2 regions of the Streptomyces sp. NPDC058092 genome follow, and region 1 is predicted to be linked to the other one. Evidence: riboswitches for the same ligand, from Rfam matches in the RefSeq annotation. Region 1 holds a riboswitch; the other holds the start of a gene.
What was found. A riboswitch is a leader RNA that binds a small molecule or an ion and turns the genes downstream of it on or off. The one in region 1 is predicted to bind cyclic di-AMP.
Positions count from the first base shown of each region.

Region 1 (4,612 bases):
CGGAGTCGCGGCTCGCCCGGGCGGAGCTGACGTACGGCGAGAGCGTCATCTCCAGCAGGCGCGGCCACACCGGGCATCAGTACCTGCCGTGGGTCTCACTCGACGCGGACGGTGCGGCGACCGAGGAGAGCGGCGAGGTGTACGGCTGTGCGCTCGGCTGGTCCGGGTCGTGGCGGATCTCCGTGCAGCGGCTGCCCGACGGGCTCGTGCAGATCACCGGGGGCGCCGGGCACGACGACTCGGGGCTGCTGCTGCTCGCGCCGGGGGAGTCGTACGTCACACCTGTCTTCGCCGGCCTGTGGAGCGCGGCGGGGTTCGGCGGGGCGAGCCGGGCCTGGCACGCCTGGCAGCTGGCCCAGGTGATCCCGGACGCAGGGAGTCTGCGGCCGGTGCTCTACAACTCCTGGGAGGCGACGGGCTTCGACATCGCGCAGGAGCAGCAGCGCGCCCTCGCCGAGCGCGCCGCCGCGATGGGTGTCGAGCTGTTCGTCGTGGACGACGCGTGGTTCGGGCAGCGCACCAGCGACCGGGCGGGGCTGGGCGACTGGACGCCGAATCCGGACCGCTTTCCCGGTGGGCTGGGGCCGCTCGCCGACGAAGTGCACGGTCTCGGCATGCAGTTCGGTATCTGGGTCGAGCCGGAAATGGTCAATGCCGACAGTGATCTCTATCGTGCACACCCCGACTGGGTACAGCACTTCCCCGGGCGGGCCCGGACCGAGTTCCGTAATCAACTGGTGCTCAATCTGGCCCGCGCCGATGTGCGGGAATATCTCTGGGAACAGCTGGACGCACTGCTCTCCGGCGCGCGCATCGACTATGTGAAATGGGACTTCAACCGCTCCTTCACCGACGCGGGCTGGCCGGGCGAGGAGTATCCGCAGAAGATCTGGATCGAGCATGTCGACGCCCTGTACGCGCTGATCGACCGGCTCCGGGCCGCGCACCCCTCGGTCGCCTTCGAGTCCTGCTCGGGCGGCGGCGGCCGGATCGATCTGGGGATTCTGTCCCGTACGGACCAGGTGTGGACCTCGGACAACACCGACCCGCTCGACCGCCTCGCCATCCAGGAGGGCTTCGGCCAGATCCATCCGGCCCGGGTGATGGCCGCCTGGGTCACCGACAGCCCCAACGTCCAGCTCAACGGCAGGGTCAGCTCACTGCGCTTCCGTTTTGTGAGCGCGATGGCCGGTGTGCTCGGGGTCGGTGGTGACCTCACCGAGTGGAGCGAGGACGAACTGGCCGAGGCGCGGACCTGGGTGGATCTCTACAAGGAGATTCGGCCGGTGGTACAGCACGGCTCGCTGTACCGGCTGCGTGCCCCGCGTGGTGGGCTCAGCGCGGTCCAGTACGTCCACGGGGACGAGGCCGTGGTCCTGATGTGGCTGGAGGCGCAGCGGTACGGGGAGCGGCCCCCGGCCCTGCGACTGCGCGGACTCGACCCCGCGGCGACGTACACCTGCCTGGACACGGGGGCGGTGCACCACGGTTCGGTACTGCTTCATCAGGGGCTGCACACCGGGCTTCGGGGGGATCTCGACGCACGGGTGCTGAGGCTTCGGCGCGAACGATGAGCATGACATGTCCGTAATGGGTTGATTTGGCCGAACTTGCCCCATATGTACGGCAGATGGTTGCCCGCTCGTGAGCGGGATCATATCCGTGACGGTGCGTACTGGCGGGGCGGCCGGGTATTCCGTGCGCGGCGCGGAAAGCCAAGATCCCTAATCCACGGAGTGTGACCGGAATTCAGCGCCGAATTCCTGGCGGGGATTCCGGAACGGAACCAGTGGCTTGTTCTTGCCGTCCCGACTCGCTTACGGTCACCGTCAATCCGGACGGACCGCCTAATCCTGCCGCCGCCCGGAATTCGCATCCACTCATCGTGTGGCAGGAGCGGGGGAACCAGGTAGGCCGCCGATCGGAGAAATCCGGCCGGCTCGGGGTGAAGTCGCGCTCAGCGCGGCCGGGCATCTCCAGCCCGAACCCGACAGCTCACCTCGTAGGCGCCGGAGAGGAAGCACTTCATGCCCATATCGGGTAAGCACCGTCGTACGAAGACCCGCGCCATTGCCCGTGGCGTCGTCGCCGCAGGCGCCGGCGGCGCCGTCATCGCGCTGCCGCTGCTCGGCGCCACCGGTGCCAACGCCGCCCCGGCCGCCGCCCCGCAGTCGGTCTCCGCCGCCGCCACGCACGCCACTCCGGCCAAGCCGGTCGCGCAGAAGCAGACCGCCACCACGACGTACTCCGTCGTCTCCGGCGACTGGCTGTCGAAGATCGCCGCCGAGCACAAGATCGAGGGTGGCTGGCAGAAGCTGTACCAGGACAACCGCGAGGTCGTCGGCGACGACCCCAGCCTGATCCTCCCGGGCATGAAGCTGACGCTCGGCGGCAAGGCGTCGGGTGACTCCGCGCCCACCGGCGCCGGTACGGGCGCGGCCCTCCCGTCGAAGGCCCCCTCGATTCCCTCGTCGGTCGCGAAGAAGTCCGCCCCGGCCAAGTCCGCCCCGGCCAAGGTGTCGACCGTCACGGAGTCCAAGACCTCCGCCCCGGCCGCTCGGAGCAACAGCTCCGGCTACGCGCACCCGGTCCCCGGCAACCACACCACCGGCTACCGCGCCTCCGGCTCCAACTGGTCCAGCGGCAGCCACACCGGGATCGACTTCCCCGTCTTCACCGGCACCAGCGTGAAGTCCATCACCTCCGGCACCGTCGTCACCGCGGGCTGGGGTGGCGCGTACGGCAACCAGGTCGTCATCAAGCACACCGACGGTCGCTACTCGCAGTACGGCCACCTGTCCTCGATCTCCGTCTCGGCGGGCCAGTCCGTGAGCACCGGTCAGCAGATCGGCCTCTCCGGCGCCACCGGCAACGCCACCGGACCGCACCTGCACTTCGAGGTCCGCACGGGCCCGGCGTACGGCTCGGACATCGACCCGATCGCCTTCCTGGCTTCGCACGGCATCTACGTCTGAGCCGAACGAACGGGCAGTTGACCAACACGGTATGACCTGAGCAACACAGCAGGGGCGGTGCGCGGCGGCGCACCGCCCCTGCTGCTTATTCCCCCTTTACCAAAACCTGACCGGGTGGTCTATCTCACCACCCGTCAACCCCTTATTACGGTCGCGTAGGTCACATTCGGCGGTGCAGGATAAGCGTTTGTGGCAGACGATTCGAGAAAAAATCAACGTGGCGTCATCAACCGACATGGCGTCATCGGGTCGTACGCAGCGATTGGCGACAGCTTCACCGAGGGAGTGGGTGACCGCGGTCCGGACGGGACCTTCGTCGGCTGGGCGGACCGTTTCGCGGTACTTCTCGCGGACCAGCTCCCGGACCCCGATGCGGAATCGAGCACCGACGGCTCCGCGCACGGGAATTTCAGGTACGCCAATCTCGCCGTACGCGGACGCCTCCTCGACCAGATCGTCGAGGAGCAGGTGCCGCGCGCCAAGGAGCTCGCACCCGACCTGGTGAGCTTCTGTGCGGGCGGCAACGACATCATCAGGCCCGGCACCGACCCCGACGACGTGGCCGAGCGCTTCGAGCGCGCGGTCGCCGAGCTGACCGAATCGGTCGGCTCCGTGATGGTCACCACCGGCTTCGACACCCGTGGCGTTCCCGTGCTGCGTCATCTGCGCGGCAAGATCGCCACCTACACCGCCCATGTGCGGTCCATCGCCGACCGCTACGACTGCCCGGTCCTCGACCTGTGGTCGCTGCGTTCCGTCCAGGACAGGCGTGCCTGGGACGACGACCGGCTCCATCTGTCGCCCGAGGGACACACCAGGGTCGCGTTGCGCGCCGCCCAGGTCCTCGGCCTCGATGTGCCGGCCGACCCCGACCAGGAATGGCCTCCGCAGGCACAGCGCGGCACGCTCGAAGTACGGCGCGACGACATCCACTGGGCGCGCGAGTACCTGGTGCCGTGGATCGGCCGACGGCTGCGCGGCGAGTCCTCCGGAGACCACGTCGAGGCCAAGCGGCCCGACCTGCTCCCGCTCTAGACCCGGACTTCGCACATGGGGTTTCAGGTTTCCAGCCAGCGGGGGCGGGTTTCGTCGATGCCGAGTAACTCGAGGAGGTGGGCTTGAACACCGCGGGTGATCAGAATGGTTGGCGGGTCGCTGGTTGTTCCGGCTCGTATCCGCAGGCCGGCGAGGTGGTAGAGGATCATGCGCCCGGTCGGGCGGACGGCCCGGTTGTCGGGGTAGAGACCGCGCATCGTCTGATTGCCGCCGAGGGCCTGACGGACTTGGCGTTCGATGAGGCAGAACACCAGCAGGGCCAGGCAGATCACGGTGATCAGAGCGCAGATCCTGCGGTTGTGTTGCAAGAACACCGGGGCCACGGCGAGCGGGCCCTTGAAGTCGCTGTAGCGGCGCTCGACCATCGGCTGGCCCTTGTGGCGCACCAGGACCTCCGCCGCGTCGGCCTCGGTGGGATCAAGGGTGCTCAGCAGTGCGTACCAGCCGTCCGCTGCGGCTTCCCGGGCCAGGATGTCCTGGTCGAAGTGCCAGGTCAGGGTGGGGCGTCCGGCTATGTCGGCGCCGATGACGGCAACCAGGCAGGAGGCGATGCGCCGTTTCTTGACGATCACGCCAATCCG
Region 1 is NZ_JBHVSY010000045.1:5,942-10,553, forward strand. Features, by position in the region: gene ACFVV1_RS39250 (alpha-galactosidase) at 1-1,574, shown strand, start outside; cyclic di-AMP (ydaO/yuaA leader) riboswitch at 1,868-2,022, shown strand; gene ACFVV1_RS39255 (peptidoglycan DD-metalloendopeptidase family protein) at 2,028-2,975, shown strand; gene ACFVV1_RS39260 (SGNH/GDSL hydrolase family protein) at 3,165-4,010, shown strand; gene ACFVV1_RS39265 (IS1634 family transposase) at 4,034-4,612, opposite strand, start outside.

Region 2 (4,612 bases), on a different contig from region 1:
GAGTGACCTACGCGGACACGATGTGCGTCTGGGGTGGCTGCACGCTGTGGCACACGGCGCTGACTTGCTCGGTGCCTTCGGCTGCCACCGCGATGTCGAACCGGTCGAGATGCTGGGCGTCGCGACCGCGCGGCTCGTCGCGCCCACCGATTACCTGTACGCCGAACGGGAAGATGATCGGCTCGCCCGTGCAATTGCGTTGACTCTCACCAACCCGAAGCTCACCGCGGATCAATCCGTCGCGTGGCTCGACGAAATCGGTGCCGACTTGCGGGCCGTGGCTCGGGGCACCACTCCGACGTACGTTTCCAACGCACTACGCACCCTGCGGATGCTCTACATTCTCGCTGACCTCGGCGTCTCGCCGAAGCCGGGGCAGCCGCCTCGTCAGGTTCCGCATCGCGACTTGGTCAAGCGGCGGATTGTTGAAGTGCTGGCGAATGATGCGAAGTCCATCGTTTGATAATTCCACGCCGGGAGCCGACCGAGCCTGACGGGCCGCCGCGGGAACCGCTTCTGCAGGTCGGCCGGCTGTCCCTACGCTGCAGGGTCATGTTCGACAGACCGGCAGCCCTGACGTCGGGGGGGGAGCGTCAGGGCTGCCGGAGTTCATCGGCAGGCGAACCGGCTCGGATCGCGCGGATCACCGGATCACGCAGGCCGGGAGAACCGGGAGGACGGCCTGCGGATCAGGGGTTGAGGCCCTTGCCGCGCAGCCAGGCCATCGGGTCGATGCCTGTACCGGAGGGGGTGTGGACCTCCAGGTGGAGGTGCGGGCCCGTCACATTGCCGGTCGCGCCGACCCGGCCGATGGTCTCACCGGTGGTGACCTTCTGGCCGACGCTCACGCCGATCGAGGACTGGTGGCAGAACCACAGCTCCGTACCGTCGTCGAGCTCCAGCACCGTGCGGTAGCCGTACGAACCGGACCAGCCGGCCGACTTGATGGTGCCGCCGTGTATGGCCTTGATCGGCGTACCCGTCGGCGCCGCGAAGTCGAGGCCGGTGTGGTAGCCGGACGACCACATCGAGCCGGCTTCGCCGAAGGTCGAGGTGACCGTGTACGAGGAGGTCGGGATGGCGTAGCTGGCGGCGAGCTTGGCGAGCCGCAGTGCCTCGGCCTTCTTCTTGGCCTCTTCCTCCGCCTTCTTCTTTTCTGCGGCGACCTTGGCCTCGGCCGCGTCCTGCTGCTTCTTGGCCTCGGCGGCGGCCTTCTCCGCGGCCTCCTTCTCCTGGGCCGCCTTGGCCTCGGCGTCGGCGGCGTCCTGCTGCTGCTCCGCCTGCTGGAGGATGCGCGCGCGGAGCGCCTCGCCCGCGTCCGCCGTGCCCTGCTCGGCCTCGGCGGTGGTGAGGCCGGCGGTGGTGAGCGGTGCGGCAGCGGCGGCGACAGCGGCCTTGTCGGCCTCGGACTCTCCGGAGAACAGAGAACCCACGCCCGGAAGGGACTTGGCGTCGGGAAGGTTGTCCGCGATGGAATCGGGAAGGGAGATGGAGACCGGCGGCTTGCTCTGCGCGGTGGCCATGCCGCCCGCACCGACCGCCGCGATGACGCCGACCCCGAGCACCGTGGAGCTACGGGCAAGTCCGTTGCGCTGCTTGGCGACGCGATGCTTGCCGCGTACGGGGCGGACGGACTCCTCGGTGGGGTTCCACTCGTCCCAGCTGCGTTCGGGCTCACCGTTGCCGTCGGCACGGGAATCGCCGCCGAAGTCGCCGCCCGGCTCGGTGCCGTACGCCGTTCCCGTCCCACCGGTCCCGTATTCGGAGGAGCCGGTACCGAAATCGGCGCCGAAGCCGGAGTCGGAAGCGAAACCGGAGTTGGAGTCGGAAGCGAAACCGGAGTTGGAACCGGATCCGAAGTCAGCGCCGAAGCCGGAACCGAAGTCGGGGTTGAACCGAGAGGGGGCCTCGGGGGCAGGCTTGTTGGACGCCACGGGGGCGCGCTCCTTTCCTTCCTTCTCGCCTACCGGGTTAGCTGACGGGTTCGGAGCAGGAAGGTCTCCTACGGGCCCCTCTGCCTCTCACGAGACACAGGTGTCCGATTCACCCCATGTAGGTGGTTCCCCGGTTCCCTTGCGGAATTCGGCGCTCGCGCACGGTGCCGCCACTGACGACGGCTGGGACGACCGCGCTGCGTTATCGAACGTTAATAGACACCGGGGCCTGATTCCAAGCCGTTCCCACTGATCGTTCACGTCTTTGGCCTGGACTTTACGGTGCACAACCGGGCGGAATGGGACGAGTTGATCGACCCTCAGCCGCCACTCGGTTTCTGACGTTGCGTCAAATGTTATGCGGAGCGACGCGCTTCGGTTACGTACGGTGGTATCCCGCGCCCAAGGCCACGCCCGGCTCGCACGAAGCCCCCGCCCCACCCGTCACACCCCTTCCAGACCGACGATCTTCACGGTCCTGCGCCGGTCCGGCTGCCCCTCCGCGGGACGTACGACCGCGAGCAGCGCCATGTCGTCGGTCGTCTCACCCCCCGTGTGCAGCCGTACGTCATCGGTCAGCGCGGACAGCAGCTCCTCGGGCCCCGGGAAGATCCGCCCGCGCAGCCGGGCCGCCGGGTCGTAGAAGACCCCGTCGGCGTTCCGCGCCTCGGAGAGGCCGTCCGTGTACAGGAGCAGGGTCGTCCCCGCCGGCAGATCCCACTCGTCCGACCGGTCGGGCCACGCCCCCAGGTCCATCCCGAGCGGCAGTGCGGGCACCGTGGGCCCCAGCACTTCGAGCGCCCCGTCCGGGTGCAACAGGATCGGCTCGGGGTGACCGCGGTTGACGATCCGCACCCGGGGCAGCCCGGCCGGGATCTCGGCCAGCACGGCGGTGATGAAGCCCTCGACCGCGTCGAGCCCGCCCCGTCGCGTCCCCTCCCGCGCCAGCGCCCGCTCCAGCCGCTGCGCCACGCCCTCCAGCGAACGCTCCTGCTCGGCCGCCTCCCGGAACGCCCCGATGATCACCGCCACCGACTCCACGGCGTCGAGCCCCTTCCCCCGTACGTCCCCGACCACCAACCGCACCCCGTAAGGGGAGTCCGTCACGGCGAACAGGTCACCGCCGACGAACTCGTCGGCCTGCGCCGCCTCGTACCGCGCCGCCACATGCAGCCCGCCGATCCGGTCTGACGGCTTCGGCAGCACCGCCCGCATGGCGGTCTCCGCGATGACCCGCGCGGACGCCAGCTGCTCATTGCTGCGCCGCACGACCGCGTTGATCACGACCGCGAGGACCGAGACGGTGGCCAGGGTGAGCAGCTCGATCAGCGGCACGACGTCCGGCAGCGTGTTGCTGTACAGGCGCAGCACGACGACGGCCAGCATCGAGGCGATGCCGGTACAGATGGTCCTGGACAGTGAGAAGAACGGCGCGGCGATCAGCGGCGCCGCCACGAACAGCGGAATGGCGGTGAAGGTCGGCGGGGTGAGGATGTCGAACGCCAACCCGCCGAGGATCATCATGGCGGGCAGCGCGCGGACGAACCGCCGGGTACGGATGCCGCCCTCGGCATGTCTGCCGCGCCCCTTCAGCCGCTTCCACACCTGTGGTCTCCTGCCCGGTACGCGCGCGGCTGCGGACGGTACCGCGCCCCACCCCCAGGCTCGCCGGAGCGGAGTCGCGCGGCGACTCCTCTTCGGCCAATGGGGGTACGTACGTGGCACAGCTCACACACCGCCCGGACCTGCTCCTTCGGGGGGGTTTACAGCTGGAACGACCCAGGCCCGGCACGCTGCATGCGTGCCGGGCCTGGGTCTTCAGTAGCGGGGACAGGATTTGAACCTGCGACCTCTGGGTTATGAGCCCAGCGAGCTACCGAGCTGCTCCACCCCGCGTCGGTAAACACAACTGTACGGCATGCGCGGCGGGGTCATGACCACTGAGCGAATCACTGAGCGAATCGCTGAGCCACTGAGCGAATCACCGACCGCTCGGAGCTCGCTCGGTACTCCGGCCACGCACCCCCCGCCGCCCCGCCGCCCCGCCGCCTCAATTCGTCTCGGTGATACGGGGAGCGGCCTTCCCGTTGACCGCCGGGGGCTTCATCGGATTCGCACCGCGCTGCAGGGAGCGGAGAATCGCCAGCCCCTGGCCGACCACGCCCGCCGCCATTTCATTGACGCCGTCGGTGCCGTTCAGAACGGTCAGGTCCGCCCCCGACATGCCTCGGGCGGCCGCGTCCGCCAGGGCGGGCAGGTTCTCGACGACGCGGTTGGCCGCGATGAGCTCCTGGTTGCCGTCGCGCAGCGAAGCGGCGCGCGCACTGTTGGCGTCGGCCTGCGCCTGGGCGATGGTCCGCTCGGCGTACGCGTTGCCGTCGGCCTCGAACTTCACCCGGTCCCGGGCCGCCTCCGCGAGGGTGCGCTGGCGGTACGCCTCGGCGTCCGCCGGGCGCCGTACCTCCCCTTCGAGCCGTTGCGCGGCGAGCGCGGCCTGCCGCTCGGCCAGGGCGGTCTGCTCCTCGATGACCTCGTGTGAAGCCCTGGCCGAGGCGAGCGGTCCGGCCTGCGCGGCGCGGGCGTTGTACTGCTCGGTCTCGGCGAGGAAGCCGGCCCGCTTGATCGCGGTGTCACGTTCGTACTCCGCCTTGAGCGCTGCGGCCTGCTGTTCGCGCTGG
Region 2 is NZ_JBHVSY010000028.1:83,625-88,236, reverse strand. Features, by position in the region: gene ACFVV1_RS33900 (DUF2785 domain-containing protein) at 1-463, shown strand, start outside; gene ACFVV1_RS33895 (M23 family metallopeptidase) at 690-1,934, opposite strand; cyclic di-AMP (ydaO/yuaA leader) riboswitch at 1,946-2,098, opposite strand; gene ACFVV1_RS33890 (PP2C family protein-serine/threonine phosphatase) at 2,379-3,539, opposite strand; tRNA gene ACFVV1_RS33885 (tRNA-Met) at 3,757-3,830, opposite strand; gene ACFVV1_RS33880 (SPFH domain-containing protein) at 3,985-4,612, opposite strand, start outside.
Region 2: another riboswitch for cyclic di-AMP. It lies ahead of ACFVV1_RS33895 (M23 family metallopeptidase); the one in region 1 lies ahead of ACFVV1_RS39255 (peptidoglycan DD-metalloendopeptidase family protein).